Regions from separate parts of the Pseudomonas sp. NPDC089407 genome, predicted to be linked through region 2. Evidence: riboswitches for the same ligand, from Rfam matches in the RefSeq annotation. Region 2 holds a riboswitch; each other region holds the start of a gene.
What was found. Region 2 has a riboswitch for cobalamin ahead of ACI2KG_RS22190 (CbtB-domain containing protein). Riboswitches for the same ligand answer to the same signal wherever they lie in the genome.
Positions count from the first base shown of each region.

Region 1: linked by a shared signal. The riboswitch ahead of ACI2KG_RS26145 (TonB-dependent receptor) and the one ahead of ACI2KG_RS22190 (CbtB-domain containing protein) in region 2 are both predicted to bind cobalamin.
Region 3: linked by a shared signal. The riboswitch ahead of cobO (cob(I)yrinic acid a,c-diamide adenosyltransferase) and the one ahead of ACI2KG_RS22190 (CbtB-domain containing protein) in region 2 are both predicted to bind cobalamin.
Region 4: linked by a shared signal. The riboswitch ahead of ACI2KG_RS27970 (ABC transporter substrate-binding protein) and the one ahead of ACI2KG_RS22190 (CbtB-domain containing protein) in region 2 are both predicted to bind cobalamin.

Region 1 is NZ_JBJDNB010000045.1:250-5,612, forward strand. It holds gene ACI2KG_RS26145 (TonB-dependent receptor) at 1-2,007, opposite strand, end outside; cobalamin riboswitch at 2,119-2,327, opposite strand; gene ACI2KG_RS26150 (outer membrane beta-barrel protein) at 2,488-3,234, shown strand; gene ACI2KG_RS26155 (ATP-dependent DNA ligase) at 3,601-5,259, opposite strand; gene ACI2KG_RS26160 (ligase-associated DNA damage response exonuclease) at 5,256-5,363, opposite strand, start outside.
Region 2 is NZ_JBJDNB010000032.1:40,322-45,684, forward strand. It holds gene ACI2KG_RS22165 (response regulator) at 1-292, opposite strand, end outside; gene ACI2KG_RS22170 (DUF1272 domain-containing protein) at 512-754, opposite strand; gene cobM (precorrin-4 C(11)-methyltransferase) at 821-1,573, opposite strand; gene ACI2KG_RS22180 (cobalamin biosynthesis protein) at 1,607-1,993, opposite strand; gene ACI2KG_RS22185 (CbtA family protein) at 1,993-2,679, opposite strand; gene ACI2KG_RS22190 (CbtB-domain containing protein) at 2,689-2,877, opposite strand; cobalamin riboswitch at 2,970-3,194, opposite strand; gene ACI2KG_RS22195 (RHS repeat-associated core domain-containing protein) at 3,293-4,216, opposite strand; gene ACI2KG_RS22200 (LacI family DNA-binding transcriptional regulator) at 4,457-5,363, opposite strand, start outside.
Region 3 is NZ_JBJDNB010000036.1:78-5,440, forward strand. It holds gene ACI2KG_RS23375 (hypothetical protein) at 104-682, opposite strand; cobalamin riboswitch at 818-1,038, shown strand; gene cobO (cob(I)yrinic acid a,c-diamide adenosyltransferase) at 1,159-1,770, shown strand; gene ACI2KG_RS23385 (cobyrinate a,c-diamide synthase) at 1,767-3,062, shown strand; gene bluB (5,6-dimethylbenzimidazole synthase) at 3,059-3,709, shown strand; gene cbiB (adenosylcobinamide-phosphate synthase CbiB) at 3,706-4,614, shown strand; gene cobD (threonine-phosphate decarboxylase CobD) at 4,607-5,363, shown strand, end outside.
Region 4 is NZ_JBJDNB010000053.1:29,912-35,274, forward strand. It holds gene ACI2KG_RS27950 (OprD family porin) at 1-506, opposite strand, end outside; gene ACI2KG_RS27955 (pseudoazurin) at 503-937, opposite strand; gene ACI2KG_RS27960 (ABC transporter ATP-binding protein) at 955-1,743, opposite strand; gene ACI2KG_RS27965 (FecCD family ABC transporter permease) at 1,740-2,756, opposite strand; gene ACI2KG_RS27970 (ABC transporter substrate-binding protein) at 2,756-3,766, opposite strand; cobalamin riboswitch at 3,877-4,076, opposite strand; gene ACI2KG_RS27975 (DUF1624 domain-containing protein) at 4,105-5,271, opposite strand.

The DNA of each region.
Region 1 (5,363 bases), on a different contig from region 2:
CTTCACATCCGGTAGCACCTGCCAGGCGATATTGGCATCGACCACGATGTAGCCGGGTGCGCGCTGGGTGTTGGCGGTGTCGGCATAGCGCTCATCCACATAGCGCGCTCCAATGCCAGCCTCCACCTGCTGGCCGAAGCCTTTGCTCAGCCACAGGTTGGCCGTACGCCGTGGCACGTTGGTTGGCCGGTTGCCGGCGCGGTCCTCTGCCACGCCACCGACCACCTCGTCAAAGTCGTCATACCTGGCGCGCACCAGCGAGGCGTTGGCCGACACCTGCCACTGGTGCGCCAGCGCCAGCTCCAGGGTCGCTTCCAGGCCATCGGATGTCTGCTGGCCGGCCTGTTGCTGCTCGTGGGTGATCGGGTCGTCCACCAGCAGCTTTTTCTTGACGATATGGTAGGCCGCCAGGGTCCATTCGCCACGGCCGTCCCAGAAGCGTTGTTTCAGGCCCACCTCGGTCTGCTTCGCTTCGGTCAGGTCATAGTGCATCTGGCTCGGGCTAAGGCTGATCAAGTTGTTCACCCCGTCCTCGCTGGTGGAGTACTGGCCATACAGCGACAGGTCGTCACTGAGCGCGTACACCAGCCCGACGCGCCAGTTGCCACCTTGCAGGCTGCGGTCGCTGCGGCTGTCGTTGGTCAGGTTGTCGCGGTCGATGTGGTTCTGGTCGCGGCGCACGCCGGTCACCAGCGACAGGCGATCACTCAGCTGCAGGCGGTTTTCAGCGAACAGGGAGAAGGTGTGGGTGGTGGACAGGGTTTGCGGGCGCAGTGGCGAGGCGCTGTGGAACCAGCCCGGCTGGGGTTGCCACGGGTCGATGTAATCGCCGCCGACATCGTTGTACGGGGCGTTGCTGTCGACGTTGAAACCCACCTTGTTGTACTCGGCGCCGAGTACGGTCTTGCTGGCCAGGCCGAACAGCGAGTGATCGAGGGTGAACGTCTGACGGTCGCCGAACTGCTCCTGGTTGTGCTTGATTTCCAGGTAGCTGCCGCGCTGCAACTGCTGGCGCTCGGCATCCCAGTCGTAGTTTTCGGCATTGCGCCAGTGGCGGCGGCTCTTGATGTAGAACAGCTGGTTGCTGGCGCTGACGTGGTCGTTCAACGTCCAGTCGGTGGTCAGCCGGGTCCACTCGTCGTCGTAGCGCTGCACGTCGTTCTGCACGTTGTAGTTTTTCTTGCGCAGGCTGCTGCGGTAGTGGCCGTCGATCAGCGGGGTGCCGTAGTAGTTGGCAGGTTGTGCCTCGCCGCGGTCATGGGCAAGGGTGAAACTGAGGTCTTCGCTGGCGTCGAAGCGCAGTGCCGCGCTCAGGGCCAGGCTGCGCGAGGTGGTGTGATCGACCCAGCCATTACCGGCCTGCTGGTTCAGGGTCAGGCGATAGCTCAGGCGCTCGCTGACGCTGCCGCCGCTATCGAGGCCTAATTGCTGGCGGTCCCACGAGCCGTAGCCCAGGCGCAGGTGGTTGCGCACCTCGCCGGCAAACGGCTTTTTCGGGATCACGTTGACCACCGCGCCCGTGGCGCCTTCGCCGAACAGCACAGAGGCGGGGCCACGGATCACGTCGATGCGCTCGACCATCCACGGGTCGACCGGGAAGGTCTGGGTGCCGGCACCCGTGAACAGGCGCGTGCCGTCGAACAAGGTCATGACTGAGCTGTGCCCGGCAAAACCACGGGCGGACAGGCCGGTGCCGCCATCGCCCGGGGAGCCGACGAAGGTGATGCCTGGCGAGCGGGTAACGGCATCCTGCACGGTGAGGTTGTTGCGCTGCTGGATTTGCTCGGCACTGATGCTGCTGGTGCTGGCGGGTGTTTCCAGGGCACTGAGGCCAAGGCGCGAGCCGGCCTGGGTGGGTGTGGCCAAGTCGACAGTACGGCTGTCGAGGCTGCCGGTGATGGCCGTTGATGGCAAGGCCAGGGGTTGCGGCTCACGGTCATCGGCCAGGGCTGGCAGGGCGACGGCCAGGCAGGCCGCCAGGGGGTGAAGCTTGAACATACGGGACATGTCGTTCCACTGCTGCAGGAATGAATGGATCCCGGTGGAAAACACGCAAAGGAGGCGTTCCGTGCAGGCAGGCGCGCGCACGGATACCGGCCTGCGCCCGCCCACCGCGGGTTGCCAAGTGATGCTTCAGGCCGGTCTCCGGGCTTGCGAGGGGCATGAAACCTTCACCTTCCCATGCGTGTGCACAGTGGTATGTCGAAGGGTTCGCTCGCTTACCGTTGCGGGGGCAGCGCCGGACTTGTCGTGGGCAACACGACGCACCGGCTTCCCGTTTCACCCTGCGCGCGGCGGCGCAGGACACCTGAAACTGGCGTGCATCTGAGCATCGAAACGTTGGGGCGTCAAATACTGGCGCGCGGTGAATGATCTGTGTGAACGCTGGGTTGCGCTTTTCAGCTCACTTCTTTTCGAACTTTTCCAGTGCCGCTGTTCTCGAACCGGTCGTTCGTTATTCGTTATCAAGTCATGGAGACTTCACGCATGCCCGCTCGTCAACTGTTGCGCCACACCTGCCTGTTCGCCCTGATCGCCGCGCCGCTGGCGGCCATCGCCGCACCTAGCACCGACCCGCTGTTCACCCTTGGCCTGTCGGGTGCCTACGACACATTCAAGTTCGAAGGCGGTAGCGAAAGCGACAAGGAACATATGGGCCAGGGCGGGGTATTCGCAACCTTCGGCAACAAGATGACCGCTGAGTCCGGCTTCATCTACCAGCTCGGCGCAGAAGCCAAGTATGGTAAGAAGAACGACAACAAACTCAAGGAAGCCCAAGCCGACCTTGACCTCGGCTGGCGCGCGGCGCTGGACGCCCGCAACTTTGTCGACGTGACTGTGGGGGGCGGCTACAGCTGGTCGCGTTTCGAGCCGGAGATCAACGACCTTGATACCAAGCTCACTGTGAAGTCGCCGTTTGCCAAGGCCGCGCTGGGCTATAACCACCAGTTCGATGCCTCGACCTTGCGGGTAGAAGTGGGGGCACGGCATACCCTCGATGGCCGTGCCCGGCTGAAAGTTGACGACTTTGGCAGCGATACGGTCGACCTGAAGGACCGCACCAACCCCTATGCCGAGGTCACGTTGCTGATGAACCAGCAGGGTGGCTTGCCGGTGCAGGCCGGGGTTTATTACACCCGTACCGAGTACAAGCTGGACGAGGACACCCCCGTGGCGGACAACACCAAGCTCAAGCGTGACGAGTTTGGCGTGAAGGTAGGCCTGGCGTTCTGAGCCAGAGCGGTTAGCAATACCCTGTGGGGGCTTTAGCCGCGAAGAATCCAACGCGGTGCATGGCACCGGCTTTGCCGGTGTTCGCGGCTAAAGCCGCTCCCACAGTGTCCTCGCTAATCCAATGACTTATGTGCAGTTCTGTGGGAGATCACCCAGCCCTTCCGGGCTGCGCTGTCTCGCAGAGAACAATGGCCATTGTGGGAGCGGGCTTGTCCCGCGAAGAAGGCAACCCGGTGTCTGGCACCGGCTTTGCCGGTGTTCGCGGGACAAGCCCGCTCCCACAAATTTCGCTAAATCAATAAGTTAGAGTTTGTTCTATGAGAGCGGGCAAGCCCGCGAAGAAGCCAACTCGGTACAGAACTTGCGTCAGGCCAGCAATGCTTGCAGGGTCGCCAGGTCATCCGCCTCTTCTACTGGCTTGTCCAGCCGCCAGCGCAACATGCGCGGAAAGCGCACGGCAATACCGCTCTTGTGACGGCGCGACAGGGCGATCCCTTCGAAGCCCAGCTCGAACACCAGCGTGGGTGTCACGCTGCGCACCGGGCCGAAGGTTTCTACTGTGGTCTTGCGGATAATGCTGTCGACCTTGCGCATTTCTTCGTCACTGAGCCCGGAATAGGCTTTGGCAAAGGGCACCAGGGCCCGCCCCGGCGTGCCGGCCGGCGCATCCCACACGGCGAAGGTGTAGTCGCTGTACAGGCTGGCCCGGCGGCCGTGGCCACGCTGGGCATAGATCAGCACGGCATCGACGCTGAACGGGTCGATCTTCCATTTCCACCAGGTGCCCATGTCTTTGGTGCGGCCTACGCCGTACAGGGCTTCGCGCTGCTTGAGCATCAGGCCTTCGACGCCCAGGCTGCGCGACTGCTCGCGCTGGCGGGCAAGGTCGGCCCAGTTCGGGCCATCGAGCAGCGGCGATAGCAGTACCGGGGCCAGCGGGTGCTCTTCCAGCAAGCGTTCCAGTTGGCTGCGGCGTTCGTGCTGAGGTCGGCTGCGCCAGTCCTCGCCTTGCCACTCCAGCAGGTCGTAGGCCTGCAGCACCACCGGCGCATCGTTCAGCAGTTTTTTGCCAAGCGTTTTGCGCCCGATACGCTGCTGCAGCAAGGCAAACGGCTGTACGGCCAGTTCAGCACCTGTATTCCCTGGCTTCCACACCAGAATTTCCCCGTCGAGCACCACGCCATCGGGCAAGGTCTGCGCCAGGCTGTGCAGTTCGGGGAAGCGGTCAGTCACCAGTTCCTCGCCACGCGACCACACCCATAGCTGGCCGTCGCGCTTGACCACCTGGGCGCGAATGCCGTCCCACTTCCATTCGATCTGCCAGTCACTTGGCGGCCCGAGCAAGGCATCGAACTGCTCGCTTGGCGCCTGCAGCGGGTGGGCCAGGAAGAAGGGGTAGGGCTGGCCGCCACGCTGGCTGTGTTCATCGGCGGACTCGGCCGCGATCAGCTTCTGGTAGCTGGCGGCCGTGGGGCGATGGCTGATATCGGTGTAGCCGACCAGGCGCTGGGCCACGCGTTTGGCGTCCAGCCCGGCCAACTGCGCCAAGGCGCGGGTGACCAGCAACTTGGACACACCCACGCGAAAGCTGCCGGTGATCAGCTTCAGGCACAGCATCAGGCTAGGCCGGTCCAGCTGCGCCCAGAGCGCCGGCAGGCGCTGCTGGATCTGCTCGGGCGGCAGCCCGCGCAAGGGCAGCAGGTGCTGTTCAACCCAGATGGCCAGGCCCTCTTCGCTGCCCTCGGCATGCAACGGCAGCAGCAGCGAAATGGTTTCGGCCAGATCCCCCACGGCCTGGTAGCTTTCCTCGAACAGCCAGTCCGGCAGGCCGGCCAGGGCTGTGGCCAGTTCGCGCAAAAGGCGGGTGGGGACCAGTTGACGCGGGCGGCCGCCGGCCAGGAAGTACACCGCCCAGGCGGCATCTTCGGCGGGGGCCATGCTGAAGTAATCGCGCAGCGCTTCCAGCTTGGCGTTGCTGGAGGTGGTCGCATCCAGGCGCAGGTACAACGCGGCAAAGGCTTTCATGATGACGGCTCGGTGTTTGGCACGTCGTCCTCCTCACCGTACTCGGTGACGAAGGCGCGGGCATCCAGGCCTTGTTCGTTAAGGTAGCGCACCAGCACGTTGAC
Region 2 (5,363 bases):
CGATACCGGCATCCAGGCAGCGGCGCACGTACAGGTCGGTGGCCTGGCCAGTGAGCACCATGATCTTCGGTACGGGCTCCAGGCATTGCAGGCGCTTGATCACTTCCATGCCGTCCAGGCCCGGCAGGCCGATGTCCAGGACGACCACGTCCGGGCGCAGTTCGCGGGCTACCTGCGCTACTTCGCTACCGTTGCCGACTTCGCCGATAACATGAAAACGCTCACGCTCCAGCAGAAGTCGCAGGGAAAGCCGGACGATAGGGTGGTCGTCGACGATCAGCACGGTTGTCATGTAGGAAACTCCTGTCGGGATGTGGTCCGCTTCCTGGATCACTCAGGAATACGTCTGCAAGTGGGTTAATCGGAAGCGCAGCACGATACGGCCAATCCCGAAGTTTGGTAATGCCGAGTATAGAAGTGTTGATAGTTCCCGGGCTTGTTGTTGAAAATTCCTACAAATAACGGGAAAACATCACCCTGTCAAAGCGGTGATGTCCGGGTTTTGAGGCGGTCAAGCGCAGGCGGTGTGGGCTTTGTCTACACGTAGGGTCGAGGCGGGGTTGTTAGCGAGCGCCAGGCCGACCCGCGTTGGGCGAGTTACCAGCTGGCCACTGCAGTTCGGGCAGCGGCCTTGAAAGCGGGATTCGGCACAGCTACGGCAGAACGTACATTCGAAGGAGCAGATCAGCGCGTCGGGGCTGTCACCCGGCAGGTCGGTATCGCAGCATTCGCAGTTGGGGCGTAATTGCAGCATGGGCGTGGCTCCTGTTCGCAGGCGGGAACCCGGAGTCTGCTACGCCCATGACAAGGCTGGCAACGTTTAGTCGCCAGGGCGATACAGGTGGGCGTGGCCAGCGCGGTACAAGGCCGATTCGGCGAACGGCGTATCCCCCAGCACGTGGCCGACCAGGATCAGCGCCGTGCGGCGAAAACCCTTGGCGGCCACGCGCTCGACGATGTCGCCGAGCGTGCCGCGTACCCAGTCCTGGTCCGGCCAGGTAGCGCGGTGTACCACGGCCACCGGGCAGTGCCCGCCGTAGTGCGGCAGCAACTCGTCGACAATCCGCGACAGGTGCTTGACCCCCAGGTGAATCGCCAGCGTGCTGCCATGGCGCGCCAAATCGCCCAGTTGCTCGCCGGGCGGCATGGGCGAGCTGTCGCCATAGCGGGTGAGGATCACCGTCTGCGCGACCTGAGGCAGGGTCAGTTCGCAGCCGAGCAAGGCAGCGCTGGCCGCCGTGGCGGTGACCCCGGGAATGATCTGGTAGTCGATGCCCAAGGCCTGCAGGTGGCGGATCTGCTCGCCGATCGCGCCGTACAGGCTGGGGTCGCCGCTGTGCACCCGGGCCACATCCTGGCCTTGTTGGTGGGCATGGTGCATGGCCGTAATGATCTGCTCCAGGTGCAACTCGGCACTGTTGATTACCGTTTCGGCCTGGTGGCCTTCGAGCACGGCGGCAGGCACCAGCGAGCCGGCAAAGATGATCACCGGGCACTGGCGAATCAGCCGTTGGCCTTTGACCGTGATCAGTTCCGGGTCGCCGGGGCCAGCGCCGATGAAGTAGACGGTCATGGAGTGTCCTTGCAAAAAAGAGGGATGAAACGTTCAGCAGGCCAGGGCGAGGGTCGCCGGGCCCAGAACCTGGCGAGTCAGCAGCAGTCGGGGCGTGCCTGGCTGTTGGCTGGCCAGGGCTAGCGCTGCGCTCTCAGCCACGCCCCAGCAGCCCGTGTGGGCATGGGCGGTGGCGGAGCGGTGGCTGAGTAGTGGCTCGTAAGCTTGCAACTGCTCGCTATGGTACAGCACAAGGGGCAAACCGAGGCGTTCGGCCAATTGCTGCAAGCCGGGTTCGTCGGCCTTCAGGCTGATGCTGGCGATGCCGCGCAGGTCAGCCAGTGCCAGGCCCAGGTTGTCCAGGGCTTGGCACAGTACGCGCTGCAGGGTATCCGCCGGGCAACCCCGGCGGCAGCCGAAACCGGCGTAGAAGGCCGGCATCAGGCCTGACTGGAGCGGCGGAACAGCCACGCGCTGAGCAGCCCCAAGGCCAGCCAGAAGGCAGCATTGGTCAGCCACGAGGCCACCTTGAACTGGGTTTCCAGTGCTTCGGGGGCCAGGCTCTCGTGCACGTCCGGTTGCGGAGCACCGATCACATGGGGGATCACCAGCAGCACGGCGCCCAGCGCCTTCAGCAGCCAGTGGCGGGCGAACACCAGCAACGCCAGGCCCAGGGCGGTGGCACCGGCGGTGCCGATCCACCAGGCCTGGCGTTGCCCCAGGTCGGCAGCCGCGGTACCCGGCAATTCCGGCGGCAGGCCGAGGGTTGGCGCCAGGCAGAACACGGCGAAGCCGGCCAGGCCCCACAAGGCGCCCGTGCCGGCGCGCGTTGGCTCGCGCAGGTTGTACAGGGCGGCGAGGATGAGGGCGAACCCGACCGCCACCACCAGGTTGCCACCGGTGGTAGACAGCACACGTTGCCAGCCGTCTTCCGGCGACCAGGCTTCGGCGCTGTGTTCATGGGCAGGCGCTTCGCTGCCATGTTCGTGGTGGGCGGCCGGGGCCGAGGACTCGTAGGTTTCCGCTTGAAGAATTAGCGGGGCGACCCAGAAACTTTGCAGCAAGGTCAGCAACAAGGCCGCAAGCAGCCCACTGAAGCCCGCGGTACGGGCAATGCGCGTAATCATCGGGGCTACTCAGTGGCAGGGGAAGGCGGCGCTGTGGCGGGTGTCGTGGGCGGCGTTGTGCACGGCCTCGATGTGCGAGAAACCGGCGAAGTACACCAGGCAAATGCCCAGCAGGCTGGCGCCGACAGCGATGACTACGCGCTGGCTGAGGGTAACGGGGGTGGCTAGGCTGTGAGGCTTGGTGCTGGTGACGGGCATGACGCGTTCCTCTGCTTTTTATGGGCAATGGGCAAGCGCGGCAGCCCCAGGCATGGAAACCCAGGGGAATGCAACAGCGCCCGCCCACCGCGGGGTGTTCATGAACGCCAGGCCGGTCTCCGGGCTTGCGAGGAGAAGCAGGGCTCCTGGAAAAACGTCACCTTCCCATGCCGCACTACAAGGCACAGTGGTACAGACGTTTCGCTCGCTTACCGTTGCGGGGGCAGCACCGGAATTGCCCGGCCCTGATGAGGGCCTGCGACGCACCGGTTTCCCGTTTCACCCCCTGTGGGGGCACCTGAACGTGAGGCATAAGGAGAGCATGGGGCGGGCGTGGCGTCAATTGCCAGCGCTACAGCTTGTACTTTAGGCCTGTGCAGTGGTGCATTATAGCGTTTCGCCACGTTGTTCGGTATTACGACCCTCGGATTGCCGCCTTCTGGGGCGTAAAGCGCTCAAACTCGTAGGCCCAGGGTCGATCTGGAGAGCCTTTAGGCATGCCTTCATAGGGTTCGGATAGTAACCCAAACATAGACCTGCCTTTAATGACATCGTCAATCATCGCACCATCAATTTTACCGGGGGCCGCTTTAACTTTGATCGTGTTGATATTTGCAAATTCCTGGGCGAATCCCAAGCCGCTCAGGCAACTGGCCAGAACAACCTTTCTATAGCGGTTGGAATTTATTCGGTTTTGATGGAGCCAATCTGTGAATTCGCGTGCGTCCAAGGATTCGCCGCCGATATTGAGGGCGTTTTCGTTGCCGTGCGCGTATACAAGTAGTTTCGGTTTCTTGAAGAGGCTGCCTTGAGATCTATACACGCCGAATTTGTCGTCGATAGTGATCAGTTTTTCAAAGCTGCGATGGAAACGTCGCATCTTTATTCCGTGAATCATTGGGCCAACGGTAATATGACCGTCCGGATCAAAGTGATTGACAGGGTCGTTGAGCGCATAAGCATAAGCATTGATACCCCCTGCGCCGAAGGGACTCACGCTGTCAGTGCTGGCAAACCTCATCAATGCTGTTGAATACCAACGATAACCTTGGCCCAATGCATACATGCAGCTCTGCATGTCAATACGCTCTCCATTGAACCCAACAGTCTGCCCTTCAGGCAGACTCATGAAGCCGAACGGATTGTTTACCAGAGGATGAAAGATTTTAGAGTCTTGGGCAGCCATGGGTGAATGCATATGCGTTGTTGCGAGTAAACTTATGCTGCGTAAGGCGGTTGCTTTTATAGCCTGTATTTGGCGGTCGTGGCCGAATAACTGGGTCGTGCCATTAGACATCAATAGGGTGTTTAGTGTTTTTTTTTGATAAAAATTTTTCATGCATGCATCTTCCCGCTTTTGGCTAAACCCTGAAGCGGAGCAGGCAAGTTTGCAACTGGCAAAATTGCCAGTTGCAGCAGGGCATGGGGCGTTTCTTCAGGTGAGAGGCGGCTGTGCTGGCCTCTTCGCGGGTGAACCCGCTCCTACAAAGGACCGCGTAATAGGCCGGGGTTGCGCGGTCCCTTGTAAGTGAGGCCTTGTGTCGCGAGGATTGTCACAGCACCTGTCTCGACTTGCGTTTCAGCCGCTTTCGCGGGCAACCAACTCACACGTCAACAAGTTCAGCCGCTGCACCTCCCCCTCGCACGCCGCCACACCCAGATGCTGCAGCACCCGCAACGCAGCCACCTCGCCAATTTCCTTCGACGGTGGCCGCAGGGTGGTCAGGCTGGGCAACAGCATCTCGGCGAAGGGGTAATCGCCAAAGCCGACGATCGCCATGTCTTCAGGCAGCCGCAAACCGGCGCGCTGACCCGCCAGCAGGGCGCCGGCAGCCAAGTTGTCGTTGGCGAAGATGATCGCCTCGGGCCGCGGGTCACGGCGGATCAAGGCGTCCATGGCCTGTTTGCCCGCCTCGAACGGCGCGCAGTCGGCCGAAGGCACGAACACCCAGGGTTCCAGGCCGCGCTGAGCCAGTGCCTCGATGTAGCCATCGCGGCGCTCCAGGGCACTGAGGTCGCCGGGCGCACTGTTCTGCACGAAGGCGATGCGCCGGTAGCCCTTGTCCAGCAAGTAGCGGCAAGCCTGCACGCCTACCTGGTGGTGCAGGAAACCTACCTGCACAGGCGCGCGATCCGGGCAGTAGTCCCAGATTTCCACCACCGGCACATCGGCATCGGCCAGCAGCTTCTCGGTGGTCGGGTTGTGGAAGTGGCTGGTCACCACCAGTGCCGCCGGCGACCAGCCGAGAAAAGCGCGCACGGCGCTTTCTTCTTGCGCCTCGCTGAAATAGCTGGAGGCCAGCAGCAGTTGGTAGCCATGCCGGCTTAGGGTATCGCTGAAGGCCTGGATGGTCTGGGCAAAGATCGGCCCGGAGATGTTCGGGATCACCATGCCGACAATGCGCCCGCGCGCCGAGGCCAGGCCGCCGGCGACCAGGTTGGGTACATAGCCCAACGCCTGCACAGCGGCCTCGATGCGCTCGCGC
Region 3 (5,363 bases), on a different contig from region 2:
TCGGCCTCCTGAAGTCGCGAAGATCAAGATCAAGATCAAAAGCCAGATCAAAAGCCAAGATCAAAAGCCAGATCAAAAGCCAGATCAAAAGCCCGGCGATGGCTTAAGCCTGCTTGAGCAACAACGCAACCCCCGGAAAATACTGCCCCAGTTCGTTATGCAACTTGCGGTAGGCATACGGAAAGTACCAGGCGATGGCGCAGGCGCTGTGCTTCTGCAGGTCATCGACCAGATCCTGCAGCTCTTCGGGGCTGGCATGGTGGCCAGCCTTCCACGGGCTGACGAACAGCGCCCCGGCCTTCAACTGGCTGGGATAGGCCACTTGACGGGCGCGCGCTGCGGTTTCTTGCAGGGCGGTCGCCATGTCCAGCTTGGCGACCTTTGGCCAACGCTGGCTGACGCTGAGGTACAGCACCTCGTCAGCACTGCTGATCGACAGGTCGCAACGCCCTTCATGCTCACCTTCGTCGCGCTGCTTCTTGCCGGCAAACTGCTGCAGGGCTGCCAGTTCAGCCTGCCAGGCTGCTGCTGCCAGCAGCCCGGCATTGGCGGCGGCGCCGTGCCAGTAGGGGGCTTCGGCATCGCCGGCAAACTGATTGAAGCGATCGATGCAATCGACCCAGCGCTCCAGCGCCGGGCTGAGGAACTGCAGGTTGGCGTTGTTGATGATCAGGCCTCGCATGCTGAGCTCTCCTGTTGTGTTTGTGTTGGCATACAGTCGCGAGTAGTGGCTATGTGATATCAGTGTGGCACAGCCTGGCGATTTGGCCATTCAACGAGGGGCTGCTTCGATTGACGCTCCGGGTACAACCCTCTAACCTTCGCGCGTGTTTCAGGTGCCCTGCCAGCCCCGACTGGGCAGGGTGAAACTGGGAAGCCGGTGGGCGCCAGCATGGCGCGATTCCGGCGCTGCCCCCGCAACGGTAGGTGAGTCGCGGCCGCGCAGGGCCACTGGGTGCAAGCACCCGGGAAGGCGCGCAGGCCAGGGCCAAGGCCCGCTCACAAGCCCGGAGACCGGCCTGATATCTGCCAACGGCATCACGGAGGGTGATGCGCGGTGCACCATGGCGCCTTGCCATGGCCCCTGCGCGTTCTCCGTCTGCCTGCCTATTCCCTGCCGCCGCGCCTTGCCGTGGTGCCAGCCTGCGGAGAACCCTGATGAGCGAACCCACCGAACGCGACGAACGCCACCTGGCGCGCATGCAGCGCAAGAAGGCGATCATCGACGAACGTATTGCCAATTCCCCCAACGAGTGCGGCCTGCTGCTGGTGCTGACCGGCAATGGCAAGGGCAAGAGCAGCTCGGCCTTCGGCATGCTCGCGCGCGCCCTGGGCCATGGCATGCAGTGCGGTGTGGTGCAGTTCATCAAAGGCCGCAACAGCACCGGAGAAGAGCTGTTCTTCCGCCGCTTCCCCGAGCAGGTGCGCTACCACGTGATGGGCGAGGGTTTTACCTGGGAAACCCAGGACCGCCAGCGCGACATCGCCGCCGCTGAAGCGGCCTGGGCGGTATCGCGCCAGTTGCTGCAGGACCCAAGCGTGCAATTTGTGGTGCTGGATGAACTGAACATCGCCCTCAAGCACGGCTATCTCGACCTTGACCAGGTGCTGTCCGACATCCAGGCCCGCCCGCCCAAGCAGCACGTGATTCTCACCGGCCGCGCTGCCAAGCCTGAAATGATCGAACTGGCCGACACCGTGACCGAGATGGGCATGCTCAAGCATGCCTTCCAGGCCGGCATCCGCGCACAGAAGGGCGTCGAACTGTGAGCCAGGCGCGCCATTGCCCCGCCGTGCTGATTGCGGCACCCGCTTCGGGCCAGGGCAAGACCACCGTCACTGCCGCACTGGCTCGCCTGCACCGCAACCTCGGACGCAAGGTGCGGGTGTTCAAGTGTGGGCCGGACTTTCTTGACCCCATGATTCTCGAGCGGGCCAGCGGCGCGCCGGTGTACCAGCTGGACCTGTGGATGATCGGCGCCGAGGAAAGCCGGCGGCTGTTATGGGAAGCGGCTGGTGAGGCCGACCTGATTCTGATCGAAGGCGTGATGGGGTTGTTCGATGGCACCCCGTCCAGCGCCGACCTGGCGCGCCACTTCGGTGTGCCGGTGCTGGCGGTGATCGACGGCACGGCCATGGCCCAGACCTTTGGCGCACTGGCCCTGGGCCTGGCGCGTTACCAGGCCGACCTGCCGTTTGCCGGTGTGCTGGCCAACCGGGTGGGCAGCCTGCGCCACGCGCAACTGCTGGAAGGCAGCCTGACCGAAGGCTTGCGCTGGTATGGCGGTTTGTCCCGCGAACGCGGTATCGAACTGCCCAGCCGTCACCTGGGCCTGGTCCAGGCCAGTGAACTGAATGACCTGGATGCCCGCCTGGACGCTGCCGCCGAGGCGCTGGGCGCCAGTTGCGACGCGGCACTGCCGCCACCGGTAAGCTTTGCCGAACCCGTGCCGCAAGCCTGCGCCGCCTCGTTGGCGGGTGTGCGTATCGGCGTGGCGCGGGACGAGGCGTTCGCCTTTACCTATGGCGCCAACCTCGAGTTGCTGCGCAACCTCGGTGCCCAGCTGGAATTCTTCTCGCCGTTGCACGACCGCGTGCTGCCTGCAGTAGACAGCCTATACCTGCCGGGCGGCTACCCCGAGCTGCACCATCACGCGCTGGCTGCCAACGCACCGATGTGCGAAGCGATCCGTGCCCACCATGCACAGGGCAAGCCGTTGCTGGCCGAATGCGGCGGTATGTTGTACCTGCTCGATGCCCTGACCGATGTGGCCGGCGAGCGCGCCGAACTGCTTGGCCTGCTGGCGGGCGAGGCAACCATGCAGAAGCGTTTGGCGGCTTTGGCCTTGCAGGCGGTGGAATTGCCGGAAGGCACCCTGCGCGGGCATACCTACCACCATTCGCTGACCAGCACCGCGCTGGAGCCGATCGCCCGCGGCCTGAGCCCCAACGGCGGACGCGGCAATGAAGCCGTGTACCGGCTGGGGCGGCTGACGGCCTCTTACGTGCATTTCTACTTCCCTTCCAACCCGGATGCGGCGGCGGCGCTGTTGCGACCATGAGCGAACACGCTTTCAGCGACGCCGAACGCGCCGCAATCTACCGGGCCATCGGCGAGCGCCGCGACATGCGCCATTTCGCCGGTGGCCATGTGGCGCCGGCGCTGTTGGGCCGCTTGCTGGCTGCCGCGCACCAGGCGCCCAGTGTCGGGCTGATGCAGCCCTGGCGTTTCATCCGCATCACCCAGCGCGACCTGCGCACGCGCATCCAGGCGCTGGTGGAGGCGGAGCGGGTGCGCACTGCCGACGCGTTGGGTGAGCGTTCCGATGCCTTCATGAAACTGAAGGTGGAAGGCATCAACGACTGTGCCGAGCTGCTGGTGGCGGCGTTGATGGACAACCGCGAGCCGCACATCTTCGGCCGCCGCACCCTGCCGGAAATGGACCTGGCCTCGCTGGCCTGTGCCATCCAGAACCTGTGGCTGGCAGCGCGCGGCGAAGGGCTGGGCATGGGCTGGGTGTCGCTGTTCGATCCGCTGCAACTGGCGGCGCTGCTGGGCATGCCCGCCGGCGCCAAGCCGGTGGCGGTGCTGTGCCTGGGGCCGGTCACCGAGTTCTACCCGGTGCCGATGCTGGTACAGGAAAACTGGGCCGAAGCGCGGCCCTTGAGCGAAATGCTTTTTGAGAACCAATGGGGAGAGCGTCAATGAGTGTGGCCTTGCTGACTGTGGCCGGGGTGGCGCTGGACGCGTTGCTCGGTGAGCCGCAGCGCCGCCATCCGCTGGTGGCCTTCGGCAACATGGCCGGTAACCTCGAGCGCCGCCTGAATGCCGGCGGCCGCGGTTGGCGCAGCCACGGCGTGAGCGCGTGGTTTCTGGCGGTGGTGCCGCTGACCCTGGTGGCGCTGGTGCTGTCTTGGCTGCCCTACATCGGCTGGCTGGTGGATGTGCTGGCGCTGTATTGTGCGGTGGGGCTGCGTAGCCTGGGCGAGCATGTGCTGCCGGTGGCCAATGCCTTGCGCCAGGGCGACCTGGAAGAAGCGCGACGCCGGGTCGGCTTTCTGGTCAGCCGCGAAACCCGCGAGCTGGACGAGCCGGCTGTGGCCCGCGCGGCCACCGAGTCGGTACTGGAGAACGGCAGCGATGCGGTGTTTGCCGCGCTGTTCTGGTTCGTGGTGGCCGGTGCGCCGGGCGTGGTGCTCTACCGCCTGAGCAATACCCTGGATGCCATGTGGGGTTACCGCAACGAACGTTTCGAGCGCTTCGGCTGGTGCGCGGCACGCATCGACGACGTGCTCAACTATATTCCCGCAAGGCTAGTGGCGCTGACTTATGCGTTGCTGGGCAAGACTCGCCTGGCGCTAGCCTGCTGGCGCAAGCAGGGCCCGCTGTGGGACAGCCCGAATGCCGGGCCAGTGATGGCAGCCGGCGCTGGCGCGCTGGGCGTTGAACTTGGCGGCCCTGCGGTGTACCACGGCGAGTTGCATGAGCGGCCGCGCCTGGGTGAGGGGCCGGTGGCCGATGCCGATGCCATCGAGCGCGGCTGGGGCCTGGTGCAGCGCGGCGTCTGGCTGTGGCTGCTGGTGATTTGCCTGGGGGCCTATCTCAATGCTTGAACACGGGGGTCGCCTGCTACGCGCGGTGCGGCAATATGGTATCGCTCGTGAGCAGTGGCTCGACCTGTCCAGCGGCATCGCGCCCTGGTCATTCCCGATCCCGCCGATCCCCGTGGACGCCTGGGCGCGCCTGCCGGAGACTGAAGACGGTCTTGAAGACGCTGCCCGCACCTATTATGGCGCCAGGCAACTGTTGCCGGTGGCCGGTTCCCAAGCCGCGATCCAGGCGTTGCCGCTGTTGCGCGCAGCCGGCCGGGTAGGGGTACTGACCCCGTGCTATGCCGAGCACCCGTATGCCTGGCAACGGGCAGGGCATCAGTTGGTGGAGCTGGATGAAGCGCAGGTCGAGGCGACGCTCGACAACCTTGATGTGCTGGTGCTGGTCAACCCCAACAACCCTACCGGGCACCGCGTGCCGCGTGAGCGCCTGCTGGCCTGGCATGCACGCCTGGCTGCCCGCGGTGGCTGGCTGCTGGTCGATGAAGCGTTCATGGACAACACCCCGGCACACAGTGTGGTGGACTGCGCCGAGCGCCCGGGGCTGATCGTGCTGCGCTCGTTCGGCAAGTTCTTCGGCCTGGCCGGGGTGCGCCTGGGCTTCGTCGTTGCCGAGCACAGCCTGCTGCTGCGCCTGGCCGAGTTGCTTGGCCCGTGGACAGTGAACGGCCCGACCCGGGTACTGGCGCAGGCCAGCCTGGCGGATCAAGCCACCCAGTACGTGCAAACCGAGCGCTGCGCCGCCGCCAGCC
Region 4 (5,363 bases), on a different contig from region 2:
GTCTCGGGCAGCAGGCGGCTGTCGGAGGAGCTGAACACTGGGGTCTTGACCCGTTGCTCGCCGTAGGACAACACGGTATTGGACAGGCGCAGCTTTACCGCCGCGCCGCCACGGCTGTATTCGTTTTTCGGGTGCCCGTCGTTATCGACGCCCAGCAAGCGTGCCTTGCCCGCGCGCCCACCGCCGCTGTCGAGTTGTACACCCAGGTAGGCGTGGGCATCGACGCCGACCCCTATCAACCCTTGGGTGAAGCCGGACTGGAAGCTGCCCATCAAGCCATAGGCCCATTCCTCGGCCTTGCCATTACGTTCGTTGCGCGGCTTGTAGGCGTTGCGCGCAGCGCTGTTGCGCCCGCCGTGCTTGTAGTCGCGCTGGTCGAACACGCTGCGGTTGAGGATGCTCCAGTTGCCGTCCTCGACAAAACCGTTGCTTTGCGACTGGGCCGAGTCGGCCAGGGCGAAGGGTGCCAACCCCAGCAGGGGTAGCGTCAACCAGAGCCGGCTCACTGGCCTGCCTCAAGTTTCTGCAGTTGCGCTGCGAACCGGGTTTTTGCCCGCGCCGGCAAGCTGGCGGGCAGTTCGGCAGCCGTCGCGTCACCCACCTGGACCACCATCACCATGCCCATCGCCAGGTGTGGAGTGCACTGAATGCCATATACGCCCGGTACCTTGAAGGTTTGTTCGAACGGCTGGTTCAGCTTGCTCTTGAACGGTTCGGCCCCGGCGGGCAGCAGGCCCGCCACGCTGGCGGCGTTGTGCCCACTTTGGGTCGGCAGGAAACGTACGCTGTCGCCGGGGGCGATGTGCAGGTGGTCCGGTTCGTAGACCATGGCGCCGTCGCTGCCGCGGTTGAGCATTTTTACTTCATGCACTTCGGCCAACGCGGCAGGGGCAAGCAGGGTGCTGGCAAGCAGCAGGGCGACAGGGCGCAACAGCATGGGCGGAACTTCCTGGTTCAGGGGGCGCGAAAGCGCAGGATGCGCGCGCCGTCGAAAGGGTCGGTGAGGTAGCGGGCGTGAACGCCAAAGGTGCTCAGCAGGCGTTCGGGGGTAAGCACCTTGAACGGTGTACCAAGGGCGACCAGGCGGCCTTTGTCGAGCACCGCGACACGGTCGCAAGTCAGCGCCTGGTTGAGGTCATGCAGGGCCACCAGGGTGGTGACCGGCAGCGCCTGTACCTGTTGCAGCAGGCTCAGCTGGTGCTGGATGTCCAGGTGGTTGGTCGGCTCGTCCAGCAGCAGCACTTGCGGCCGCTGGGCCAAGGCGCGGGCGATGTGCACGCGCTGGCGCTCACCACCGGACAGCGACCCCCACAGGCGTGTGCGCAGATGCAAGGCATCAAGGTCGGCCAGCGCCTGCTCGACGATGGCACGGTCAGCGCGGGAGAACGGTGCCAGCGCCGACAGCCACGGCGTGCGCCCCAAGGCAACCGCGTCGAACACGCTGATGGCATCGAGGGTGTCGGCCTGTTGCTCGACCAGCGCCAGGGTCTGGGCAACACGACGGCGGGGCATCTGGGCCAGTGGCTCGCCCATCAACTGCACACGGCCGCTGGCCGGCTTGCGCAGGCCAGCGAGCAACTTCAGCAGCGACGATTTGCCAGAGCCGTTGGGGCCGACGATGCCCAGGGTTTCGCCGGCAACCACGTTGAGGTCGATACCGTTGAGTACTGGATTGCCGGCCAGTTGCAGGCCCAGGCCCTGGCAGCTGAGTGGCGCAATGGCGACAGCGGTCATGACCGTCATGGGCGCCCCCGGCGGCTGACCAGGATCAGCGCGAACACCGGTGCACCGATCAGGGCAGTGACCACACCCACCGGGATCACCTGGCCGCTGATCAGTGTGCGCGAAAGGATATCGGCGGCAATCAGGAACAACGCGCCGCCCAGCGCACTGGCGGGCAGCAGGCGGCTGTGCCCGGGCCCAAGCAGCAGGCGCAGGGCATGAGGGATGACCAGCCCGACAAAACCGATGGCACCAACGATGGACACCATCACTGCCGTCACCAGTGCCGCACAGCTGATCAGCAGCAATTGGGTGCGCCGCACCGCAATACCCAGCGAAGCTGCCGAATCGGTGCCGAAGGTAAACGCATCCAGCGCACGACGATGCCACAGGCACACCAGCAAACCGAACAACGCCACCGGCACCGCCAGCCACACCGAAGGCCAGCGCACGCCGCTGAGGTTGCCCAGCAGCCAGAACAGGATGCCGCGTGCCTGCTCGGCGGTGGCCGACTTGGTGATCAGGAACGCCGTCAAGGCGTTGAACAGTTGCGAGCCGGCGATCCCGGCGAGGATCACCTGGGCATTGTTGCTGCTCGGGCCAGCGGCGCGGGCCAGCACCAGCACCAGGGCGAAGGCGGCCAGGGCGCCGATGAAGGCCCCGGCAGACATGCTCAAGGCCAGGCTACCAAGCCCCAGCAGGCCGACCAGTACGGCCCCGGTCGAGGCACCGGCAGACAGCCCCAGCAGGTAGGGTTCGGCCAAGGGGTTGCGCAACAGCGCCTGCAGGATCACCCCGCACGTGGCCAGGCCAGCACCGCAAGCCGCCGCGACCAGGCTACGGGTCAGGCGGTAGTTCCAGACGATGCCGGCGTCGATCGGGTCGACTGGGTAACCGGCCTGCCACAGGTGGTTGGCCAGTACCTGGCCGACTACGCTGGGCGGCAGGTTGGTTTCGCCGATGGCAGTACCGGCCAGCAGGGCGACCAGCAAGGCTGCCAGGGCAACTGCGATGCAGGGTAACAGGCGCGTCATCACGGGGTTGCTTTACCGCTGACGAAGGCTGTGGACAAGGTCTGCAGCCCGGTGAACAGGCGGATGCCGGCCTGCATGGCGTCGGCATCAAGGATGATGATGCGGTCGTGTTTTACCGCGTCCATGTTGCGCGTGACCGGGTCGCTGCGCAGGAATGCCAGTTTCTTCTGGTAGTCGTCGGCGGGGAAGCGGCGGCGGTCCATGCGGGCGATGATCAGCCAGGTCGGGTTGGCCTTAGCCAGGGTTTCCCAGCCTACGGTTGGCCATTCCTCGCTGGATTCGACCACGTTGCGCACGCCCAGGGTGCGCAGCATGAAGTCGGCGACACCCTGGCGGCCCGCCACATACGGGTCGATATCCAGATCGGCGCTGGAGAACCAGAACAGTGCCGACGTGGCCGACAGGTCCTTGCCGGCCAGCTGCGCCTTGGCGCCGTCCAGGCGGCCTTTCAGCTCGGCGTTCAGTGCCGTCCCACGCGCCTGCACGTCGAAGATTTCCGCCAGCTGGCTGACGCTCTTGTAGATGCTATCTACCTGGAACGCCTGCAGGCGGGTGCCGTCGGCGCCGACCAGGTTGTCCTTGCCTTCACAGTCCGAGGGCAACAAGTAGGTGGGGATCTTCAGCTCATCGAACTGCTCACGGGTGCCGACCACGCCTTGGGCGCCGACCATCCATTCGAACTGCACCGCCACCAGCTGCGGGCGTTTGCCGACCACCGCCTCGAAGCTGGGGTCGTTGTCGGCCAGGCGCGGCACCTTGGCGTTCACCGCCTGGTACTCGGGCAACACGTTGTTGAACCACAGCGAGGTACCCGCCAGCTTGTCGCCCAGGCCCAGTGCGTAGAGCATCTCGGTACCGGCCTGGCCGATGGTGACCGCGCGCTGCGGCGCCTGGGCGAAGGTCTGCGGTTTGCCGCAGTTGTCGACCGTCAGCGGGTAGTGGGTGGCGGCAGCCTGGGCCAGGCCGGTGAGGCCGAGGCCGGCGAGCAGGGTGGCGAAACGGGGCAGCATGCTGGGCGATCTCCTATCGGACAGTTCACGGAATGAACGCACGGACAGGCATCGCCGCGCCCCCGCTGGCGGCAGGGGCAACACTGATGGCCAATCCCGGACACCCCGCCGGTTGGTGAATGTAGGCCGGCAGGTCTCCTGACTGGTGCGTCACGGCCCGGCTCCGGCCTTCCCGGGCAGTTATACCCAGTGGCATCGATGGAGCAGGCTCGGCACCTACAGTTGCGGGGGCAGTTCCGATTGGCCCGAAAGGACGGGCCCGGGATTCCCTATTAATTCCGTGGTGGAAACCGGCGGCCCGCATGGTAGACCATCGCGCCGCCGGGTGAAAACGCTTTTCAGAAGTACTTCAGCCAGCGCATGTCGCGACGGCGCTGTTTCAGCTGGGCAAACCAGCGCACCGGCAGGTACAGCGAAACTGCCAGCAGCACGGCACCCAGCCACACCCCGGCGATGCCGTCGAAGCCGAAGTAGTCGCCGTGGTTGAGGCCGAACAGAGCCACGCTGGCCAGGTACAGCAGCTTCAGCACATACAGGTGCAGCAGGTAGAAGAACATCGGTGCCGCACCGAACACCGCCAGGGCGCTGATCCAGCGTGCCTGGCCGGCGCGTTCGAAGGCGCGCAGCAACAGCAGGCCGCAGCCCAGGGTCAGCGCCAGGAACAGCAGCGACGGTGGGTATTTGGTGATGTTGAAGAAGCTCATCAGGGTTTGCGTGAAGGTGGGGTAGCCGCTCCACGGTGCTTCGCCATAACCGTTGAGCATACGCAGTACGACAAAGCCCAGCAGCGCGAGCAACCCGGCCAGCAGCAGGCGGTGCTGACGCTGCCCGGCCTCGCTGCCACGGGCAAACCACGGGCCCAGGCCATAGCCCAGGGCGATGACACCTATCCACGGCAGCACCGGGTACGAGGTGCGCAGGCGCAGGCTGTCGGAGCATTCCAGCCAGCCGCGGTCATGCAGGATCGCCCATGGCACATGCAGGGCCGATTCCACACCAAAGTGCAGGCTGTCGAGCAGGTTGTGGCCAGCGATGATCACCGCCCCCAGCGCCAGCAACGCGGCGCGTGGCAACCATACCAGCAGCGACAGGGCAATCATGCTGATACCAATGGCCCAGATGACCTGCAGGTAGATCACGCTGGGCGGCAACTGGAAGGTCCAGGCAAAGTTGACCAAGGTGAACTCCAGCACCACCAGGAACAGCCCGCGCTTGAACAGAAACGCCGAGACATCGCCACGGCCCTGGTATTTCTCGCCGTACAGCCAGGCCGAAAGACCGGTCAGCAGGACGAACACCGGCGCGCACAAGTGGGCCAGGGTGCGGCTGATGAACAGCGACGGCTCGGTGGTGTCGATGGCCATTGGGTCGCTGACCTGGCGGTGCAGGAAGAAGGTCTCGCGGACGTGGTCCAGGAGCATGAACAGAATCACCAGGCCGCGCAGGGCATCGATGCTCTGCAGGCGCTGGGTAAGCAGGGTAGGGGTGGCGCTGGCGCTTGTCATGGAGGGTCGCTGATGGGAATTGATGTCAAGTGAAACGTTATCTTATAACTAATTGATCAGGGGTTGGTAGTGGTTTTTGTGTTGGCAGTGCG